DNA from 3 places in the Streptomyces sp. GMY02 genome. Region 1 is predicted to be linked to each of the others. Evidence: riboswitches for the same ligand, from Rfam matches in the RefSeq annotation. Region 1 holds a riboswitch; each other region holds the start of a gene.
What was found. Region 1 has a riboswitch for cobalamin ahead of KQY30_RS14580 (CbtB-domain containing protein). Riboswitches for the same ligand answer to the same signal wherever they lie in the genome.

Region 1 (6,916 bases):
TACCGCGGCCACCGCGGCGGTGGTGACGGCCGCGGATCCGGGTGCCGGGGCCACCGGCGCCCCTCGCCCCGGTTCTGCCGCGCCTGAAGCCGACCTGTCGCACCACGGACATGTGTCGCTGTCGCACGGCGTGCTGACGGTCCGGCTCCGGTCCGAGAACCACGGCCCGTCCCCGCTGCCGGACGCGACCGTACGGCTGGACTTCTCGGCGCCCCTGCCGCCCGGCCAGGAACTCCCGGCCGCGTGCGTCTGGGCCGGCGACCGGACGGTGCTGTGCCGTACGGGACGGCTCCGGGCGCTTCAGCGCGGTTCGGGGATCACGCTCGGCCTCAGAACCGCGGGGCGGCCGGACGAAGTGGTCGTACGGATCGGCACGGCCTGGAACGGCGGGGCGAGCGACGACAACCCCGGCAACAACGAGCATCGCGTCCTGGCCCCGGACACGGGCGACCGGTACGCCTTCTGACCCGGGCACGACCCGGGCACGACCCGGGCACGCCGCTCACGCGGCCGCGTCGCCGAATTCCCGTACCGCTTCCTCGACGATCGCCGCCAGCCGGGCGTGGTGCGCGCCCCGCCAGTACACCCGCCCGCAGGCCCGGCACTGGGCGAAGACGTCGTACGAACGCTGGGTGCCCTGTTCGAGCTGCTCCTGCACGGAGTCCTTGTCTGCCGCGCCCAGTTCACCGTTGCAGGCGGTGCAGCGCGTCCAGGGCGCGAGGGCCGGCGCGAAGCGCTCCAGCACGTCCCGGAGCTGGTCGTCGGGGCGGTCGCTGTAGATGTACGCCCCTGCCCAGATCTCCCGCCGCCGCAGCAGCCCCCGGTCCCGGGACAGCATCACGCGGCGCTCACCGGCGGAGAGGGTGGCCAGCGCCGGGTCGCCGAGGTCCTCGCTCTGGTACGCCGCGTCGACGCCCAGCAGCCGCAGCCGCCGTGCGAGCGTGCCGAGATGGACGTCGAGCAGGAAGCGCAGGGGCGCGCCCGGCACCCGCTGCGGCCGGCTCACGGCCCGTACCTCGACCGACTCGCCCGCGGCCGGGATGTGCGCGACGGACACGTCACGGCCGTCGACGACCAGCCGCCCGACCTCGGTGAGCGGGACGCCGAGCGACTCGACGGCATGGCCGAGCGTGGACGAGCCGTCGGTGAGCACGGCCGTACGTCCCTGACGCCGCTCGGCCGCGACGAAGAGGCGCAGCTCAGGGGCGAAGCTGATCTCGATCTCCGGTCCGTTCACGCCGTCAGGATGTCACTGGACGAGGGGGACGGGCCAGGGGATTCAGGGCCGCTCGGGTCTACGACACGGCTGAGCGCACCTCGGTCCGGGGTGGTTCGGCTTGCGTCAGCCCCGTCCGGTCGGGGCCAGCGCGCGGCCGGTCCGCCCTGCGTCAGCCCTGCCGGGCTGCGTCAGCCGCGTCCGGTCGGCGTCAGTCCGGCCTGGCTGGCGTCAGCGCGCGGCCGGTCCGCCCCGCCCCGCGTCAGCGTGTTTCGGCTTGCGTCAGCGTGTCTCGGGGCGCTCCAGGTCGAGTTTCCAGTTGTTGCAGCGCATCACCTGCCCCGGTGGATACTCGAAGTCGCATTCGCCCTGCAAGGAGAAGCCCGCCCTGCGGCACAGCGCGTTCGACGGCGGATTGTCGACGGAGGGGAACGCGTGCAGATAGCGGTGCTTCTTCTCGGCGCGCGCCCGCTCGATCACGGCGGCGGCTGCCGCGGCGGCGATGCCCCTGCCCTGGTACGCGGCGAGGACGCCCCAGCCCGTCTCGTACACCAGCCGCCCCTGCCAGGTCTGCTCCCAGAACCCGATCGTGCCCACGGCCTCGCCGCCCGGGAGCAGTACGACGCGGAACATCCGGCCCTTGCCCGTCTGGTCGGCGCTCAGGTCGACATACCGTCTGTGCCGCTTGACCACCTGTTCGTCGGTCTCGGGGCCGCCGAGGTGGGTCATCAGCTCCGGCGCGTTCGTGGCGCGCAGAAGATCGAGATCGGTCTCCGACCATGGTTCGAGCCGTACGCGTGGTGCTTTGCTCTCCATGTCACGCACTGTAGGACGAGGGTCTGACATTCGGCCCGAATCGGTGAGGGGAGCGGCGCGGGGCTGTGGACAACCCAGGGCGCCGGACGGTTCGGACTGCGGATGGGGCGGGGTGGTGGAGGGCCTGGGGTGGCGGAGCCGTTACGGACCTTGGCGGGCGTACGCCGTCGGGGGGACGCCGACCGTCGCGGTGAAGTCGCGGACGAGGTGGGCCTGGTCGCTGTAGCCGAGTTCGGAGGCCAGCTCGGCCCAGTCGACCGCCGAGGCACTGCCGGTGCCCGTGCGCGTGCCGGTGCCGCTGCTGGGGTCTGTGCCCGTGCCCGTCCCTGACCCCGTACCGGAGCCGGTCCCTCCGCCCGCGTCCGACTCGGCCCGTTCCAGCGCCTCATGGATGCGGTAGCGCAGGATCACCCACTTCGGCCCCACCCCCACATACGCCGCGAACAGCCGTTGCAGCGAGCGCGTCGAGACCCCCTCCGCCGTGGCGAGCTGGGCCACGCGCCGGATCGTACGGTCCGTCCTGATCCGGTCGGCCAGTGCCATGGCCTGGTCGGCCTGCGGATCCGGGCGCGGCCCGATGCCCAGGAGATACGTGTCGAGCGCGGCCACCCGGGCGTCCTCCCCGGCCCCACAGGCCCCGGCAGCCTCTCCGGTCCCACCGGCCTCATCGTCGCCGAGCACCGTCTCGATGTCCGCGTCCGTCGCCGGCATGACCTCGCCGAGCGGCACCCGCCGCCCTGTCCACTCCGATACGGGCCACCGTGGCGCGAACGGCCGGAAGCCGCCCGGCCTGAACTGCACCCCGCACACCCGGCCCCGCCCCTCCAGCCGCTGGCTGAACAGTTCCAGGCCGATGCCCGCCACCTCCGCGAAGGACGAGCCGCCGGGCCCGTACCCGAACCGCTGGAAGACCACGTTGACCGAGGGGTGCGGTACCACCTGCGAGACATACGGCTGGTCCAGATCCCAGTCGATCAGCCAGTAGTGCTCCAGATACGGCCGCAGGGACGGCGCCGGTGCGCGGCGCCGGAACCGTACGCGCGCGAAAAGCCCCGGGGCGTCGACGATGCCCCGGGTGTCGCGCCGCGGACCTGCCATGGCCGGATCCTATGCCGCGTTTGTCCGCCGTGACCTGTCGTGTTTGTTCAAGACGGCGGGCGGCGGCGATTCGTACGGTCGGGCCATGAGCGACAAGATCAGCAACATGTTGGAGGCGGCGGCCGACCGTACCGTCACCGTCGTCCGTGGCATCACCGATGAGCAGCTCGGCGCGCCGACGCCGTGCAGTGAGTACGACGTACGCGCGCTGGCGGCCCATCTCTTCCAGGTCGTCGTGAACTTCCAGGCGCTCGCGGCCAAGAAGGACGCCGATTTCACGGTCCCGCCCGAGCCGTTGGAGGGGGCGTGGCGCGAGCGGTTCGCGGAGGAGACCGTACGGCTCGTCGAGGCGTGGGCCGTGCCGGGCGCGGACGAGGGCACCACGGGGGCCATGGGGTTGCCGGCCAGGACGGTCGGCGCGATGGTGCTCGGCGATCTGACGGTGCACGGATGGGACCTGGCGCGGGCGACGGGGCAGCCGTACGAGCCGGCCGGGGTGCTTCTGGACGTGGTCGGGGAGGAGTTCAGGGCTCTGGCGCCGATGGGACGGGAGATGGGGATGTTCGGGGAACCGGTGCCGGTCGCGGAGGACGCGGGTCCGTTCGAGGTACTGCTCGCCGAGACGGGCCGCGACCCGGGCTGGACGCGACGCTAGGGAGTGTCTTGCCGATCTTGCCGATCTCGCTGATCTGGCCCGGGCTCGCGGGGCTCGCGTGGCCCGGCACGCACGCTCGCGGCGCTGTCCGGCGGGGTGCGCTGGGCGGCCGGCGCGTGCCGGAACCCGTGGCGCGCAGGGGGTGGCCTCAGGGGGTGGCAGTGTGCAGGGGGCGGCCGCCGAGGAGATTCCACCGGCCGCCGCGCCCGCTGAGTTCGACGGCGGACAGCGGCTGTATGTCGATCCGCCAGAACGACCCGGGACCCGCGCCGAGGGCGTGGACCGCGGCGGCGCGGATGACGTCCGGCTCGGCCACGGCGATGACGCGCCCGCCGGCGACCGTTTCGGAACCGAGGGTGTCCAGCCAGTCGGCGACGCGGGTGTGGAAGGTCCGCAGGGACTCCCCGCCGTGCGGCGCGACGGCCGGGTCGGAGAGCCACGCGGCCACCGACTCCGGTTCCGCGGCGGCCACTTCGTCGAGTGTCCGGCCCTGCCAGCGGCCCATCGCGCAGGGCGCGAGGTCCGGCAGTGGCTTGGCGTCCAGACCGAGGACCTCGGCGGTACGGCGGCAGCGCGCCGAGGGGGAGACGTACAGGGCGGCGGTACGGGGGAAGCTCTCCCGTACCGCTTCCGCCTGCCGGAGCCCCAGCGGGTCGAGAGCGTCCAGCACGTCGGTCGCGATTCCGGAGGTGCCGGTCCCGGTCCTGGAGCTGTCGGTCCCGGTCGTGTCGCTACGGGAGGTCGCGGTTCCGGACGCCGCGCTCCCGGACGCCGCGGTTCCGGAGGTCACAGTCCCGGACGTCGCGGTCCCGGACGCCGCGATGTCGGCCTCGACGTCCTCGACGGTGGCGAAACGCGCCTCGCGCAGTGCTGTGCTGATGGCCGGTGAGATGAACATCACCCGGGTCGTCATACGGCTCTCCTCGCTCCAGGGCTGCCGGGCCCGCACTCCAGGCCTGCCGGGCCCGCCAGTTGGGCCGGGCTCCCCGTCGGGCCGGTTTCCGGGCCGGTCCCCGGGCGGGTTACTCCGGGCACGTCGCCGGTCGGGGCCGCGCCGAGGGCCTCTTGGCCGGTCTGCCGGATCGCGGTACCTTCACGTCGGTATATACGACGGCAAGACGGAAGTCCGGTGAGAGTCCGGCACGGTCGCGCCACTGTATGCCGGGTGCCGGCCGCCGCGTAACAGCGCGCAGGCGGTACGGAGCCCGGTGAGTCAGACCCGACGGCCGTCGTTCGAGCTCCACTGAATGGGACGCGAGTTCCCCAAGGAGGTTCCGTCATGGCTGAGTCCATCGCGCCGCCGGTCGTTCCGTCCGTCGCCACCGGCGCCACCCACCCGGTGACACCGCTTCCACTGCGCGCGGTGCTGCCGTGGGCCGTGTTCGTGGGCACCCTGATGCTGGTCCTGCTCTACTTCGTCGGCGCCGAACAGGGCGCCACCTCGGTGTTCTCGGGAGCGGAAGTGCACGAATGGGTGCACGACGGCCGTCATCTGCTCGGTTTCCCCTGCCACTGACCGCTGACGGAGATCACGCACATGCATGCCTCCACCGTCAGAACTCTCCTGGTCCGCGGCATGATCGCGGGCGTGCTGGCCGGACTCTTCGCGTTCGCGCTGGCGTATGTGGCCGGTGAGCCCTCCGTACGGGACTCCATCGCGCTGGAGGAGACACAGTCCGCACCGGCGGCGAACGAGCACGCCGGGCACACCGCGGCGGCAGCGGAGCAAGAGGGAGAGGAAGAGGAAGAGGAACTGGTCAGCAGGCCGGTCCAGTCGACGTTCGGGCTGGCCACCGGTGTCCTGGTGTACGGAGTGGCCCTGGGCGGCATCGCCTCGCTGGTCTTCTCCGTCTGTCTGGGCAGGATCGGCCGGTTCGGGCCGAGGGCGACCGCGGCACTGATCGCGGGCGCGGCCTTCACCACGGTCTATCTGGTGCCGTTCCTGAAGTATCCGGCGACCCCGCCCGCGGTGGGCAACCCGGACACCATCGGCAAGCGCACCACGCTCTTCTTCCTGATGATCGTGCTCAGCGTGCTGCTGGCCGTCATCGCCGTCATCGCGGGCCGGAGGCTCGCTCCGCGGCTGGGCAACTGGAACGCGTCCGTCGTCGCCGGAGCCGGATATGTGGCCGCCGTGGCGGTCGCCTGTCTTGTCCTGCCCGCCAACTCCGATGCCGTACGGGAAACCTTCCCGGCGGCTCTCCTCTGGGAATTCCGCCTGGCCTCGCTGGGCGTGCAGGCGCTGCTGTGGACGGCCTTCGGGCTGATCTTCGGGGCGATGGCGGAGCGGGTGCTCATGCCGCGTGCCGCGCGGGCCGCCTCGGGCGCGGAAGCGGGCTTGAGCGGATCCGTACGGCCCTGACCTGACGGGCGCGGCGGGCGCGGGGGACGGCGGGAACATGCTGGAGAAGTACGGGCAGTGAAATACGGACAGTAGAGTGCAAGGTCGGTCTTTTTCCAGCATGTTCCAGCTCAGAGGTGTTTCCCGGTGAGCGCACCACCCCCTGCCTCCGCCTTGCCCCCGGTGAGCGCACCGTCCTTCACCTCCGCCTCGCCTCCGCCCTCGGTGACCGTCCCGCCCCCGGTGACCGTCGTCGGGATCGGTGCCGACGGCTGGGCCGGGCTTTCCGCGCCCGGGCGGGACGCGCTGCGTGCGGCCGGGGTGATCGTGGGCGGCGCCCGGCAGTTGGAGCTGCTGCCGCGCGACGAGTGCGCGGGGGAACGCGTGGTGTGGCCCTCGCCGCTGCGGCCCGCCGTACCCGGGGTGCTCGCGGCCCATGCCGGGCAGCGGCTGTGCGTACTGGCCAGCGGGGACCCGATGTTCTACGGGATCGGGCGCACGCTCATGGAAGTTGTGGGGGCGGACGCGGGGACCGGGACGCTGCGCGTACTGCCGCATCCGTCGTCCGTCTCGTACGCCTGCGCCCGGCTCGGCTGGCCGGTGGAAGAGACGGAGGTCGTCACCCTGGTCGGTCGGCCCGTCGAGCGGCTCGCCGCCGCGCTGTACGACGGCCGCCGGGTCCTGGTGCTGAGCGCGGGCGCGGCGACACCGGCCGAGGTGGCGGCGCTGCTGCGGGACCGGGGGTACGGGCCGAGCCGTATGCACGTACTCGAACAGCTCGGCGGGGAAA
Region 2 (6,916 bases), 3.1 Mb from region 1:
CCGATCACGGTGGAGACGGCCGCTGCCGTCGCTGTAGCCGGGCGCACGGTCCCAGTGTCGTCACCGCCGCCCGCCCCGGCCACCGGGCGCGTCCGTCGGGGTGCGGGGGTACGGGGACGGGGCGGCGCGGGCGGGGAGCGCGCCCGTACTCCAGAGGGTTCGGGCCGGGCGCCTCGGGGTTCGGGCCGGGCTCCCCCGGGTTCGGCTCAGGGCTTCTGGCCGTAGCCCTTCAGTTTCTCGCCCACCTCGCCGAGCTGGTCCTCGGACAGCAGGGAGGGCGTGCGGCCGGGCACCGAGCTGGCGGTGAGCCAGAGGCGGGCCATCCATTCGAGCTGGGCGGTGCGGTCGTAGGCCTGGGCGAGGGTGGCGCCGTAGGTGACCGTGCCGTGGTTCTGGAGCAGACAGGCGCTGCGCCCGCGCAGCGCGTCGAGCATCCCTGCGGCCAGCTCGTCCGTGCCGTACAGGGCGTACGGAGCGACGCGGACCGGTCCGCCGAGCGCCGCCGACATGTAGTGGATCAGCGGCAGTTCGGACACGAGCGTGGAGACGGCGGTCGCGTGCACCGCGTGGGTGTGCACCACGGCCTGCGCGGAGGTGCTGCGGTACACCGCGAGGTGCAGTGGCAGCTCACTCGTCGGGGTGAACTCGCCGAGGACCTGGCGGCCGTCCGTATCGACCCCGACGGCGTCCTCCGGGCCGAGCCGCTCGTACGGGACTCCGCTGGGTGTGACCAGAATCAGTTCCCCGACCCGTACGGACACATTGCCCGAGGTGCCAACGACCAGTCCCTCCGCGGCCGTTCTGCGGGCGGTGTCCACCAGATCCCGCCATGCGCGCGCGATCGCGTCCTGTGTCTGCTGATCGGTCATACGGCGATCCTGCCAGCAGCGCCGGGCCGGGCGCGCACCGCGCTCCGGGTCACTCGAACGGAGGCGCGCGACGCCGATCCGGGACACCACAAAGGCGCCCGGAGTTCACCTCCCGTTCACTCTGACTCCCTACGTTCACCGAGGCCACCGACCTCACACGATTGCCTGGGTATTCGGTACATGGAACACATCACACTGCTGCTCGGGATCGTGATCGTGACAGCGCTCGTGTTCGATTTCACCAACGGTTTCCATGACACCGCCAACGCGATGGCGACGACCATCTCGACGGGCGCGCTGAAACCCCGGACCGCGGTGGCCATGTCGGCCGTGCTGAATCTGGTCGGCGCGTTCCTTTCCGTGGAGGTCGCCAAAACGATCTCCGGCGGGCTCATCAACGAGAACGGCATCAGGACCGAGGTGATCTTCGCGGCGCTGGTCGGCGCCATCCTCTGGAACCTGCTCACCTGGCTGCTCGGACTGCCGTCGAGTTCGTCGCACGCGCTGTTCGGCGGACTGATCGGCGCGACCCTGATGTCGGTCGGCACCTCCGGGGTCAATGGCGGTGTCGTCGTCACCAAGGTGCTGATTCCCGCGCTGGCCGCGCCCGTCGTCGCGGGTCTGGCGGCCCTGCTCGCGACGAGGCTGACGTACCGGATCGGCCGCCGCACCGACGACCGGGCCACCGCCAAGGGCTTTCGCGCCGGGCAGATCGCCTCGGCCGGACTGGTCTCCCTCGCCCATGGCACCAACGACGCGCAGAAGACCATGGGGGTCATCACGCTGGCGCTGGTCACCGGCGGTGTTCTCGCACCCGGTGCCAATCCGCCGCTGTGGGTGATCGTCTCGGCCGGTACGGCGATCGCGCTCGGTACGTACCTCGGGGGCTGGCGCATCATCCGCACCATGGGCACCGGCCTCACCGATCTCCGGCCGCAGCAGGGTTTCGCCGCCCAGACCAGTGCCGCGACCGTCATCCTGGCCTCCTCCCATCTGGGCTTCTCGCTCTCCACCACGCAGTCCTGCTCGGGCGCGGTGATGGGCGCGGGGCTCGGGCGCCGGGGCGGTACGGTCCGCTGGTCCACCGCGGGCCGGATGTTCGCCGCCTGGGGGCTGACGCTGCCCGCCGCCGGACTGGTGGCCGCAGGCGCGGAGTTCCTGACGAGGCAGGGCAGTTGGGGTGTCTCGGTCGTCGCCGCACTGCTGGTCGTGCTCTCCGGCGCGATCTGGCTCGCCGCACGCCGACGCCCGGTCGACCACACCAATGTCAACGAGACCGCGACCGGTGAGCCGGGTGGCAGGACCGCCCCCGCCGTCACCCCCTCCCCCGCGGCCACGGGGGATCTGTCGACCACCATCCCGGCGCCTCCGGGCGGCACGGGCGAACCGGCGCGCACCGCCCGGGTCTGAGCAGCGCCACGGCGCGGGAAAGAAAAGAAAAAGAGGGATGGGCATGAAGATCGACTGGGCGGCGCTCGGCTCCGTCTTCGGGGTCAGTCTGGCGGCGACCGTCGGGCTCGTGGGGCTGTTCACCCTGGGCGTGGTCGGACTGGCCAAGCACGAGTCCGCCACCGCCACCGCCGGGCACGGCGGGGCGGGTACGGCGGGTCTGGCGCGGGCGGGCGCGTATGCCTGCTTCGCGCTCTGTGTGGCCGCTGTGGCGTACGGGATCCGGCTGATCGTGGCCTGAACCGTCGTCCGGTCCGCTCGGGGTCGGCTCGGCGTCTGCTCCGGGTGCGTTCCCCGCCGGACCGCGGCCAGTGTGGGGCTTCGCACACTGTCCCGTCGCAGGTCAAGGATGAGTTGACGGGTGTTTGCGCAGCGTGGTGGACTTCCGGGGCCATTTACGACGGCAGAAGAGGAAGCCGGTGCGAATCCGGCGCGGTCCCGCCACTGTCACTGGGAGCCCTGTCCCAGGAGCCAGGAACTCTCGCCGCCGCACCACGTCGAGCCGGGGCGCGGACCCTGAGTGAGGACAAGTCGCCATGCCTGGCAGCGGTTCGTCCGCCATGCGCGGTGGCGGTTCGGCCGCCGAGCGGGTCTTCGCGTACGGCGCCACCGCCGGCCTGCTGGGCGACCGGCTGTTCGCCGATCCGCGCCGGGGTCATCCGGTGGCCGCGTTCGGCCGGGCGGCGGGGGCGGTCGAGCGGGTGCTGTGGCACAACCACCGTGGCTGGGGCGCGCTGCACACGCTGGTGTGCGCCGGAGGCGCCGTCGGCCTCGCTCTGCTCGCCGCCCGGGCCGCTGAAGGCACGGGCGGCGCGAGGGCAGGCCGTACCGCGTCCGTCGCGCTGACCGCCGTGGCCACCTGGTCCGTGGTCGGAGGTACATCCCTGGGCCGGGAGGCGCGTGCCATCGGCGCGGCGCTCGACGCCGGGGACATCGAGCTGGCGAGGGAGCGGCTGCCGCACCTGTGCGGGCGCGATCCGCAGAGCCTGAGCGGTCCTGAGCTGGCCCGCGCCGTCGTGGAGTCCGTCGCCGAGAACACCTCGGACGCCGTCGTGGGCGCGCTGCTGTGGGGCGCGGTCGCGGGGGTGCCGGGGCTCGTGGGGTTCCGCGCCGTGAACACCCTGGACGCGATGGTGGGTCACAAGTCGGCCGTGTATGGCCGGTTCGGGTGGGCGTCGGCCCGGCTCGACGATCTGGCCGGCTGGCCCGGGGCCCGGCTGACCGCCGCGCTGGCCGTCCTGGCCGGTGACGATCCGCGCGGGGCACTGCGGGCGGTGTGGCGGGACGCTCGGAAGCATCCGAGCCCCAACGCGGGCCCGGTGGAGGCGTCGTTCGCCGGCGCACTGGGCGTACGGCTCAGCGGGACGCTGGCGTACGGCGGGCGGGTGGAGCACCGGCCCGTACTGAACGGCGACGGGCGGCCGGTGAGGACGACCGACATCGAGCGGGCGGTACGGCTGTCGCGCCGGGTGAGCGGGCTGGCCCTCGCGGCCTGTGTCGCGGGCCGGTTCGCGTACGGGGCGATACGCCGTACGGCCTCGGCCTCGGCCTCAGCTTCGGCCTCCGCTTCCGCACACGGCGCGGCGGACCGTACGGCCATCAACTCGACGGACCGATGGGGGCGTGGATGAGCCGGGGCGGGCGCGGCGGTGGGCTGCTGGTGGCCGGGACCACCTCCGACGCGGGCAAGAGCGTCGTCACGGCGGGGATCTGCCGGTGGCTGGTACGCCGAGGGGTGAAGGTCGCGCCCTTCAAGGGGCAGAACATGTCGCTCAATTCGTTCGTGACGCGCGAGGGCGCGGAAATCGGGCGGGCGCAGGCGATGCAGGCGCAGGCGGCCCGGGTGGAGCCGACCGCGCTGATGAATCCCGTGCTGCTCAAGCCCGGTGGAGACCGCAGCAGTCAAGTGGTGCTGATGGGGCGGCCGGTGGGCGAGCTGAGCGCCAAGGGCTTCTTCGGCACAGTCGGAACGGACGGGACAAACGGGATTGACACAGACAGGGCGGATGGCGAAGCGCCGTCGGGAAGGGCCCTGCGCGGCGGGCGTCAAGAAGCCCTGCTCGGGACCGTCCTGGAGTGCCTGGAGGAGCTGCGCGCCACGCATGACGCGGTGATCTGCGAGGGCGCGGGCAGCCCCGCCGAGATCAATCTGCGCCGTACGGACATCGTGAACATGGGCATCGCACGGGCCGCGCGGCTGCCCGTGATGGTGGTCGGCGACATCGACCGGGGCGGGGTCTTCGCCTCCTTCTTCGGTACGACCGCGCTGCTGAGCCCCGAGGACCAGGCGCTGGTCGCGGGGTATCTGGTGAACAAGTTCCGGGGTGATGTGTCGCTGCTGGAACCGGGCCTCGAGATGCTCCGCGGGCTGACCGGACGCACCACGCTGGGGGTGCTCCCCTGGCGGCACGGCCTCGGTATCGACGAGGAGGACGGGCTGCGGGTGTCCCGGAACGGTGCCGCCGTGCGCGGGGCACCGGCGGCGCCCCCGCACGGCGAGGAGGTGCTCCGGGTCGCGGTCTGCGCCGTGCCGCTGATGTCCAACTTCACCGATGTGGACGCGCTGGCGGCGGAACCAGGGGTCGTGGTGCGGTTCGTCGACCGGCCCGAGGAGCTGGTGGACGCGGACCTCGTGGTGGTGCCCGGCACCCGCGGCACCGTGCGGGCGCTGGCCTGGCTGCGGGAGCGCGGGCTCGCCGACGCCCTGGCGCGGCGGGCCGCCGAGGGGCGCCCCGTGCTGGGGATCTGCGGCGGCTACCAGATCCTCGGCGAGCACATCGACGACGAGGTGGAGTCACGGGCGGGCGCCGTCGCGGGGCTGGGACTGCTGCCCGTACGGGTGCGGTTCGAGCCCGCGAAGACCCTGGCCAGACCGTCCGGGATCGCCCTCGGTGAGGCGGTGGAGGGGTACGAGATCCATCACGGCGTCGCTGACGTACGGGGAGGCGACGCCTTTGTCCGCGACGCGGAGGGGCGGGCCCTGGACGGCTGCCGGATGGGGCCGGTCCAGGGCACGCACTGGCACGGGGCGCTGGAGAGCGACGCGTTCCGGCGGCGCTTCCTGACGGAGGTGGCGCGGGCGGCGGGCCGGCGTTTCGTCCCCGCTCCCGGCACCAGCTTCGGCGCGCTGCGCGAGGAACAGCTCGACCTTCTCGGTGACCTCATCGAGGAGCACGCGGACACGGACGCGCTGCTGCGGCTGATCGAGGAGGGGGCGCCGGCCGGGCTGCCCTTCATTCCCCCGGGCGCCCCATGATCGCCCCCGTACCGGCGCCGCCCACCGGCACAGCCGCGCTCGTGACCGGCATCGTCGCACTCGAAGGAGCGATCAGCATATGAACACCCCTTATCCGTTCACCGCCGTCGTGGGAATGGACGATCTGCGGCTCGCGCTGGTGCTGAACGCGGTCAGTCCCGCCGTCGGCGGTGTGCTCGTACGCGGCGAGAAGGGCACGGCGAAGTCCACGGCCGTACGGGCCCTTTCCGCGCTGCTGCCGGAGCTGGCGGTGGTGCCCGGATGCCGGTTCAGTTGCGATCCCGCCGCGCCCGACCCGGGCTGTCCGGACGGGCCGCACGGGAGCGGGCCGGGCGTGTCGCGGCCCGCCAGGATGGTCGAGCTGCCCGTCGGCGCGTCCGAGGACCGGCTCGTCGGGGCGCTGGACATCGAGCGGGCGCTCGCGGAGGGCGTGAAGGCCTTTGAGCCGGGGCTGCTCGCGGACGCGCACCGGGGCGTGCTGTATGTCGATGAGGTCAACCTTCTGCACGATCATCTGATCGACGTTCTGCTGGACGCCGCCGCCATGGGTGCCTCGTATGTCGAGCGCGAGGGCGTCTCCGTACGGCATGCCGCGCGTTTTCTGCTCGTCGGGACGATGAATCCCGAAGAGGGCGAGCTGCGGCCGCAGTTGCTCGACCGGTTCGGGCTCACCGTGGAGGTCGCGGCCTCGCGGGAGCCGGAGCAGCGGGTGGAGGTCGTACGGCGGCGGCTCGCGTACGACGACGATCCGGCCGCGTTCGCCGCGCGCTGGGCCGAGGAGGAGACCGCGCTGCGGGAGCGGATCGTGGCGGCGCGTGCCCTGCTGCCGGAGGTGCGGCTCGGGGACACCGCGCTGCTGCGGATAGCCGCGACCTGTGCCGCCTTCGAGGTGGACGGGATGCGGGCGGACATCGTGATGGCGCGGACGGCCGCGGCGCTGGCCGCGTGGGCGGGGCGTACGGACGTACACGCCGAGGACGTACGGCGGGCCGCGCTGCTGGCGCTGCCGCACCGGCGGCGGCGCAACCCCTTCGACGCGCCGGGTCTCGACGAGGACAAGCTCGACGACACGCTCGGCCAGTTCGAGGAAGAGGACCACAAGGCGGAACAAGAGTCGGAACACAAGGCGGAACACAAGGCAGAAGGGGACGGCAAGCCGGAGGACGGCGGCGACGGGGACGGCGGGGACGACGATCCGGGCAACGGCCCCGGAAACGGCGGCCCTGACGGGTCGGGCGGCGGCGGGATTCCGCCGCGGCCGGAGCCCGAGGGACCCCAGGGATCCGAAGGGGCCGACACACCGCGGGAGTCCGCGCCGGAGCAGGGCGACACGCCCGTCGAG
Region 3 (6,916 bases), 3.8 Mb from region 1:
TCCCGTGTCTCGGCCTACGACTGGCTGGGCTCGGTGGGCATGATTCCGCTGGCCACGGCACTCGCGGGCCCGGCGGAGAGCGCCTTCGGGCGGAGTACGGCGCTGTGGGGCTGCTCGGCGCTGATCGTCCTGCTGACGGCGGCGGTCCTGACCGTCCCCGATGTACGGCGTCTGACCCGCCGCACATCGGAGAAGCCGGAGAAGACCGGGGCGCCCGTCGCGCGGACCGCCCCGGATCCTGTCTCGCCGGACGAGGTGAGACCGGTCTGAGGACCCGGGGCGGCCGAGCGGGCCGGGCCGGGAGGACGGCCCGGAGACGGCGCGCTAGGAGACCGGCCCCCGGGTGCGGTGGGCTGCGGCGACCAGGTTCTCCAGGGACGTACGGACCTCCGCCCAGCTCCGGGTCTTCAGCCCGCAGTCGGGGTTCACCCACAGCCGCTCCGGCGGGATCGCCTCAAGTCCCCTGGCCAGCAAGGCGGTCATCTCCTCGGCCGACGGCACCCGCGGTGAGTGGATGTCGTACACCCCTGGTCCCGCCTCGCGCGGATAGCCCGCCGCCGCCAGTTCGCCGGCGACCCGCATATGTGAGCGAGCCGCCTCCAGACTGATCACATCGGCGTCCAGATCCTCGATGGCCGGCAGGATGTCGCCGAACTCCGCGTAGCACATGTGCGTGTGGATCTGGGTGCTCGGGCCGACCCCGGAGGTCGTCAGCCGGAACGCCTCGGTCGCCCAGTCCAGATACGCCAACCGGTCCGCCGCGCGCAGGGGCAGGGTCTCGCGGAGCGCCGGTTCGTCGACCTGGATCACTGCCGTACCGGCCGCCTCCAGATCCGCGACCTCGTCCCGCAGCGCGAGCGCCACCTGCCGGGCGGTCGCGCCGCGCGGCTGGTCGTCACGGACGAACGACCAGGCCAGCATGGTGACGGGCCCGGTCAGCATTCCCTTGACGGGCCGGGTGGTCAGCGACTGCGCGTACGAGATCGTGTCGACCGTCATCGGGGCGGGCCGGGAGACATCCCCCGCGAGCACCGGCGGCCGGACATAGCGGGTGCCGTACGACTGGACCCAGCCGTGCCGAGTGACCAGGAATCCGGTGAGGCGCTCGGCGAAGTACCGCACCATGTCGTCGCGTTCGGGCTCGCCGTGCACCAGGACATCGATGCCCGCCTTCTCCTGGAAGGCGATCACCTCGCGGATCTCGGCCCGGACGCGCTCGTCGTAACCGGCCGTGTCCCGCTGCCCCGCCCGCAGTTCGGCGCGTGCCGTGCGCAACTCGGCGGTCTGCGGGAACGATCCGACGGTCGTCGTCGGCAGTGGCGGCAGAGCGAGCCGCTCACGCTGCGCGGCGGCGCGCTCGGCGTACGGCTGCTCCCGGCGGGCGTCCGCGCCCGTCACGGCCGCACAGCGGGCCCGTACGACGGGATCGTGCGTGACGCCCGAGGAGGCCCGGGACGCCAGATCGGCGCGGTTGGCGGCGAGCCGGGCGGCGACGGTGTCCGTGCCCCGGGCGAGACCGCGGGCGAGGGTGACGACCTCGTCGGTCTTCTGGCGGGCGAAGGCCAGCCAGCGGACGAGCAGCGGATCGAGATCCTTCTCGGCGGCGGAGTCCAGCGGGACATGCAGCAGCGAGCAGGATGCCGACACATCGACCCGCTCGGCGAGACCGAGCAGGGTCGCGAGGGTCGTCAGCGAGGCCGCGAGATCGTTGATCCACACATTGCGCCCGTCGACCACCCCGGCGACCAGCCGCTTGCCGGGCAGCCCGCCGACGGCCGCGAGATCGTCGAGATTGGCGGCGGCAGGGCCTGTGAAGTCCAGCGCGAGCCCCTCGACAGGTGCCTTGGCCAGTACGGGCAGGGCCTCGCCGAGCCGGTCGAAGTACGAGGCGACCAGCAGCCGGGGCCGGTCGGTGAGCGCCCCGAGATGGCGGTAGGCGCGGGCGACCGCGTTCAGTTCGGCGGGCGTGCGGTCCTGGACCAGGGCGGGCTCGTCGATCTGCGCCCACTCGGCGCCGGCCGCGCGCAGATCGGCCAGCACCTCCGCGTACACCGGCAGCAGCCGGTCGAGCAGGGTGAGCGGCTCGAATCCGGCGGCCACCCCGGGCGCGGGCCTGGCGAGCAGCAGATAGGTGACCGGCCCGAGCAGCACCGGCCGGGCGCCGGTGTGACCGAGGGCGAGGGCCTCGCGCAGTTCACCGGTCTGCTTCCCGGAGTGGGCGGTGAAGACCGTGTCCGGTCCCAACTCGGGGACGAGGTAGTGGTAGTTGGTGTCGAACCACTTGGTCATCTCCAGCGGCGCGGCGTCCTGGGCACCGCGCGCCATGGCGAAGTAGCCGTCGAGCGCGTCGGCCTCGACGGCGGCCCGGTGCCTGGCCGGGACCGCGCCGACCATGACGCTGGTGTCGAGCACGTGGTCGTAGTACGAGAAGTGGCCGGTGGGCACTTCGTCGAGTCCGGCGTCGGCCAGCTCGCGCCAGGTGTCGCGGCGCAGCCCGGCGGCGGTCTCCCGCAGCGCGTCCGCGGTGACCCGGCCCTTCCAGTACCCCTCGATCGCTTTCTTCAGTTCCCGGTCGGCGCCCTGGCGGGGGTAGCCATGGACGGTGGACCTGGGCACGGGCCGCCGGCCCTGCCGTTCCGACCGGGGTGCCGCGGCTGCGGACGTGGGTGTCACGGGACTCTCCTTCGCGAGTCGTACGGGAGCGATCCCGGCGGGACTCGTGTGCGGCGAAGGAACGGAAGCCGGGGCAGGTACCGCCACACCGTGTGCCGCACAGCCATGTGCGGCGCCCACATGTGCCGCACACCCATGTGCGACACAGCCATGTGCCGTACATCCATGTGCCACGCAGCCATGTGGCGTGCGCCCGCCCGTATCCGCCGACCCGCCCACGAGGTCACCGAGATCTCCGTGCGCGGTCCTCGCACACGGGCAGTGGCAGGTCTTCGGACTCGCGGGCGCGCCTTGTGCCTGTACGCGATGTGCGTACGCGGACAAGGCATCTACTGGCCGTCGCTTCCCGGACGCGGTGCGTCCAGTGCGTATGACGGCGGTCGTTCCCACTCACCGCTGCGGGGCAGTCCCGGATTCCCACCGGGTTCCCTCTTGCGACGCGCCTGCCTGGCGGACAGGGCGAACCGACTGCGCGTCCAGCATAGGTCCGGAACTCGACATGCTCGAAACATGGGTCCTGAATACTGGCGCCATGGTCCACGAAGACGAACCGGTACTGCTCGACCGGGCGGGCCGCACCGCCCGCATCACGCTCAACCGGCCCCGCGCGCTCAACGCGCTCACCCACCCCATGGTGCTGCGGATCACCGAGGCGCTCGCCCGGTGGGAGAACGACGAGAGCGTGACAGCGGTGATCATCTCGGGCGCCGGCGAGCGCGGGCTGTGCGCCGGCGGCGACATCCGCGCGATCCATGAGGACGCGCGCACCGGCGGCGCCGCCTCACCCACCTTCTGGCGCGACGAGTACCGGCTCAACGCCCGGATCGCCCGCTTCCCCAAGCCCTATGTGGCACTGATGGACGGCATTGTGATGGGCGGCGGCGTCGGTGTCTCGGCGCACGGCACCGTCCGGATCGTCACCGAACGGTCGGCGGTCGCCATGCCCGAGACCGGCATCGGCCTCGTCCCCGATGTCGGCGGCACACATCTCCTCTCGCGCGCACCGGGCGAGCTGGGCACCCATCTCGCCCTCACCGGCCGGGCGGTGGGCGCCGCCGACGCGCTGCTCTGCGGCCTCGCGGATCACTTCGTACCCGCCGAGCGGCTGGACGCCGTACGGACCGCGCTCGCCGGCCCCGACGTACGTGAGGCGGCGCACGTGACCGCGACGGTACGGGGGTACGGGACGGCCGCGCCCGAGGGCCAACTCGCCGCGGACCGTGAGTGGATCGACCCCTGCTACGCGGCGGACACCGTGGAAGAGATCGTCGAGCGGCTGCTCGCCACCGGTCTGCCCGCGGCGAAGGAGGCCGCCGAGACGATCCTGACGCGGTCGCCCACCGTGCTCAAGGCAACCCTGGAAGCGCTGCGCCGGGTCCGTCTGCTGCCGACGCTGGAGGAGGCGCTCGACCAGGAGTACCGGGCCTCGTGCGCCGCGCTGGCCACGCCCGATCTGGTGGAGGGGATCAGGGCGCAGGTCATCGACAAGGACCGCAGGCCGCGGTGGTCCCCGAAGGAGCTGGCGCAGGTCACGGAGGCGGATGTGGCGCGGTTCTTCGCCCCGCCGCCGGGCGGCGACCTCGGACTGGCCGGCGGGGTCTGAGGGCGGAGCGCGTGGTCAGCGGCGGAGGTGGTGGCGCTTGCGCCAGGCGACCACCGCCGCGACCAGCCCGCTGACCACGATGAACCCCATCGCGATCAGGAACACCGGCGAGGTCGGCGAGGCGGCGCGGCTGCCCGCGACCACATACGCCGCGTTGTTGGGGATCGAACCGATCAGGGTCGCCAGCAGGAACGGTGTCCAGCGCATCCGGGAGACGGCCGCGCCGTAATTGATCGGGGCGAACGGCACACCGGGGAAGAGCCGGATGATCAGCATCGACCGGAAGCTGTGGGTGCTGAGCTGACGGTCTATCGCCTTCAGCCAGCGGCCCCGCAGCAGCGGACGGAGGGCGTCCTGGCCCAGCATGCGCCCGAGCCCGAAGGACATGGCCGCGCTCAGCACCGTCCCGGCGAGCGCGGCGACCAGCCCGAGATACGAACCGAGGAGCGCGCCGGAGGCGATGTTGAGCAGCGGGCGCGGTACGAACGCGGTGGCGCACAGCCCGTACCCCACGGTGAACAGCACCACGGCGACGCCCCCGCCGACGCGTGGCAGCCAGCCGTCGGACAGCAGCTTCTGCGGCTCATAGAGCAGCACCACCGTGGCCGCGGCACCGAGCAGCACCACGAGTACGGCGAATCTCGCCCAGGGCGAGAGAAGTGCCCGGTAGCAACGGAGCGCGAGGCTTCGCGAGGACCGGGGGGCGGTGTCGAGCACGCGGGGAGCGTAACCGACGAAGATGTCCGGTCGCCGGGGGCCTGGTGACGGAGGCCTCCCGTCCGGCGTGTGTCCGGCACAACACGGGCACACCGGGTCGAAGAACGCGCCGGTCAGCGGCGCCTCGGGCGGTCCCACGGCAGGAGTCGGCCAACTGCGGCCCGGCGGAAAATCGTTCGACGCGGGCGGACGGGCTGGGCGAGGATCGGGGACATGGTCCGGTACGCCTTCCCCGCAGCGCCGTCCGCAGTCGCGGACGCGCCGGAGGCTGCCGTCTTCCTCGTGGCGTGCACGGCCGCGCCTGTCGCACCCGTCGCGGCAGTCGTCCCGGCGGATGCCTTCGCAGCGGCCACGGATGCCGAAGCAGCGGCATCCGCCGCGGCAGCGCCCTTCGGCGGCGCCCGAAGCTGACCCTTCCCGGATCGTCCGGCGGACCCCGCAGGGGGAGGGTCGGCAAGGCCCGGGGGTCCCTCTCAGCTCCGAGTTCCGGGAAGGAACCAGCGAACCATGCCCAAGACGGCATACGTGCGCACCAAGCCGCACCTGAACATCGGCACCATGGGCCATGTCGACCACGGCAAGACCACCCTGACCGCCGCCATCACCAAGGTCCTCAGCGACCGCGGGACCAGCTCCTTCGTACCGTTCGACCGGATCGACCGGGCCCCGGAGGAGGCCGCCCGCGGGATCACCATCAACATCTCGCACGTCGAGTACGAGACGGACACCCGGCACTACGCCCATGTGGACATGCCGGGCCACGCCGACTACATCAAGAACATGGTGACCGGCGCGGCCCAGCTCGACGGAGCGATCCTCGTCGTCTCCGCGCTCGACGGGATCATGCCGCAGACCGCCGAGCACGTCCTGCTCGCCCGCCAGGTCGGCGTCAATCACATCGTCGTCGCCCTCAACAAGGCCGACGCGGGCGACGACGAGCTGACCGACCTGGTCGAGCTGGAGGTGCGCGAGCTGCTCACCGAGCACGGGTACGGCGGCGACGCCGCGCCCGTCGTCCGGGTCTCGGGGCTGCGTGCCCTGGAGGGCGACCCGCGCTGGACGGCGGCCGTGGAGGCGCTGCTCGACGCCGTCGACACATATGTGCCGATGCCTGTCAGGTACACGGACGCGCCGTTCCTGCTCCCGGTGGAGAACGTCCTCACCATCACCGGCCGCGGCACGGTCGTCACCGGCGCCGTCGAGCGCGGCACGGTACGGGTGGGTGACCGGGTGGAGGTGCTGGGCGCCGGCGCGGAGACGGTGGTGACCGGCCTGGAGACCTTCGGCAAGCCGATGGAGTCCGCGGAGGCCGGGGACAATGTCGCGCTGCTGCTGCGCGGGATGCCACGTGACGCGGTGCGCCGGGGCCATGTGGTGGCGGCGCCGGGCAGTCTCGTACCGAGCAGGCGCTTCACCGCGCAGGTGTATGTGCTGTCGGCGCGCGAGGGCGGCCGTACGACACCGGTCACCAGCGGGTACCGGCCGCAGTTCTACATCCGTACGGCGGATGTGGTCGGCGACATCGACCTGGGCGAGGCGGCGGTGGCGCGTCCCGGGGACACGGTCGCGCTGACCGTGGAGCTGGGGCGTGACATTCCGCTGGAGCCGGGGCTCGGCTTCGCGATCCGCGAGGGCGGCCGTACGGTCGGCGCCGGTACGGTCACGTCGCTGATCTGACGGCCCCCGCTGGCGTCCGAAGGCGCCCGCTCAAGCGGTCCGGCGCCCGCCTCCCTCGACGGGGGGCGGGCGCCGGACCGTACACAATGGGAGGGTGAACGAGCCCGACGAGCCTGATGAGCCCGTCCCCGTGCTGCGCGCCGTCGACGGCGGTACCGCGAAGCTGCTGCCCGACGTGGACCGGGAGCGTGCCTGGCTGCTGACGGTCGACGGGGCGCCGCAGTCGTATGTCGACCTGGACGAGCC

Region 2: it holds a riboswitch for cobalamin, as region 1 does, so the genes downstream of both, KQY30_RS28070 (cobalamin biosynthesis protein) here and KQY30_RS14580 (CbtB-domain containing protein) in region 1, are expected to answer to the same signal.
Region 3: it holds a riboswitch for cobalamin, as region 1 does, so the genes downstream of both, metE (5-methyltetrahydropteroyltriglutamate--homocysteine S-methyltransferase) here and KQY30_RS14580 (CbtB-domain containing protein) in region 1, are expected to answer to the same signal.

The regions. Positions count from the first base shown of each region.
Region 1 covers NZ_CP077658.1:3,464,592-3,471,507, reverse strand. Annotated here, with positions in the region: gene KQY30_RS14610 (hypothetical protein) at 1-466, shown strand, start outside; gene KQY30_RS14605 (Mut7-C ubiquitin/RNAse domain-containing protein) at 503-1,237, opposite strand; gene KQY30_RS14600 (GNAT family N-acetyltransferase) at 1,499-2,032, opposite strand; gene KQY30_RS14595 (helix-turn-helix domain-containing protein) at 2,174-3,130, opposite strand; gene KQY30_RS14590 (TIGR03086 family metal-binding protein) at 3,216-3,785, shown strand; gene KQY30_RS14585 (histidine phosphatase family protein) at 3,934-4,698, opposite strand; cobalamin riboswitch at 4,867-5,025, shown strand; gene KQY30_RS14580 (CbtB-domain containing protein) at 5,065-5,301, shown strand; gene KQY30_RS14575 (CbtA family protein) at 5,323-6,147, shown strand; gene cbiE (precorrin-6y C5,15-methyltransferase (decarboxylating) subunit CbiE) at 6,352-6,916, shown strand, end outside.
Region 2 covers NZ_CP077658.1:6,582,033-6,588,948, reverse strand. Annotated here, with positions in the region: gene KQY30_RS28090 (alpha/beta hydrolase) at 1-47, opposite strand, end outside; gene KQY30_RS28085 (class II aldolase/adducin family protein) at 207-869, opposite strand; gene KQY30_RS28080 (inorganic phosphate transporter) at 1,050-2,279, shown strand; gene KQY30_RS28075 (hypothetical protein) at 2,323-2,559, shown strand; cobalamin riboswitch at 2,680-2,822, shown strand; gene KQY30_RS28070 (cobalamin biosynthesis protein) at 2,855-3,949, shown strand; gene KQY30_RS28065 (cobyric acid synthase) at 3,946-5,574, shown strand; gene KQY30_RS28060 (magnesium chelatase subunit D family protein) at 5,654-6,916, shown strand, end outside.
Region 3 covers NZ_CP077658.1:7,256,863-7,263,778, reverse strand. Annotated here, with positions in the region: gene KQY30_RS30935 (MFS transporter) at 1-270, shown strand, start outside; gene metE (5-methyltetrahydropteroyltriglutamate--homocysteine S-methyltransferase) at 325-2,616, opposite strand; cobalamin riboswitch at 2,919-3,157, opposite strand; gene KQY30_RS30925 (enoyl-CoA hydratase/isomerase family protein) at 3,206-4,276, shown strand; gene KQY30_RS30920 (TVP38/TMEM64 family protein) at 4,292-4,993, opposite strand; gene tuf (elongation factor Tu) at 5,501-6,670, shown strand; gene KQY30_RS30910 (spermidine synthase) at 6,765-6,916, shown strand, end outside.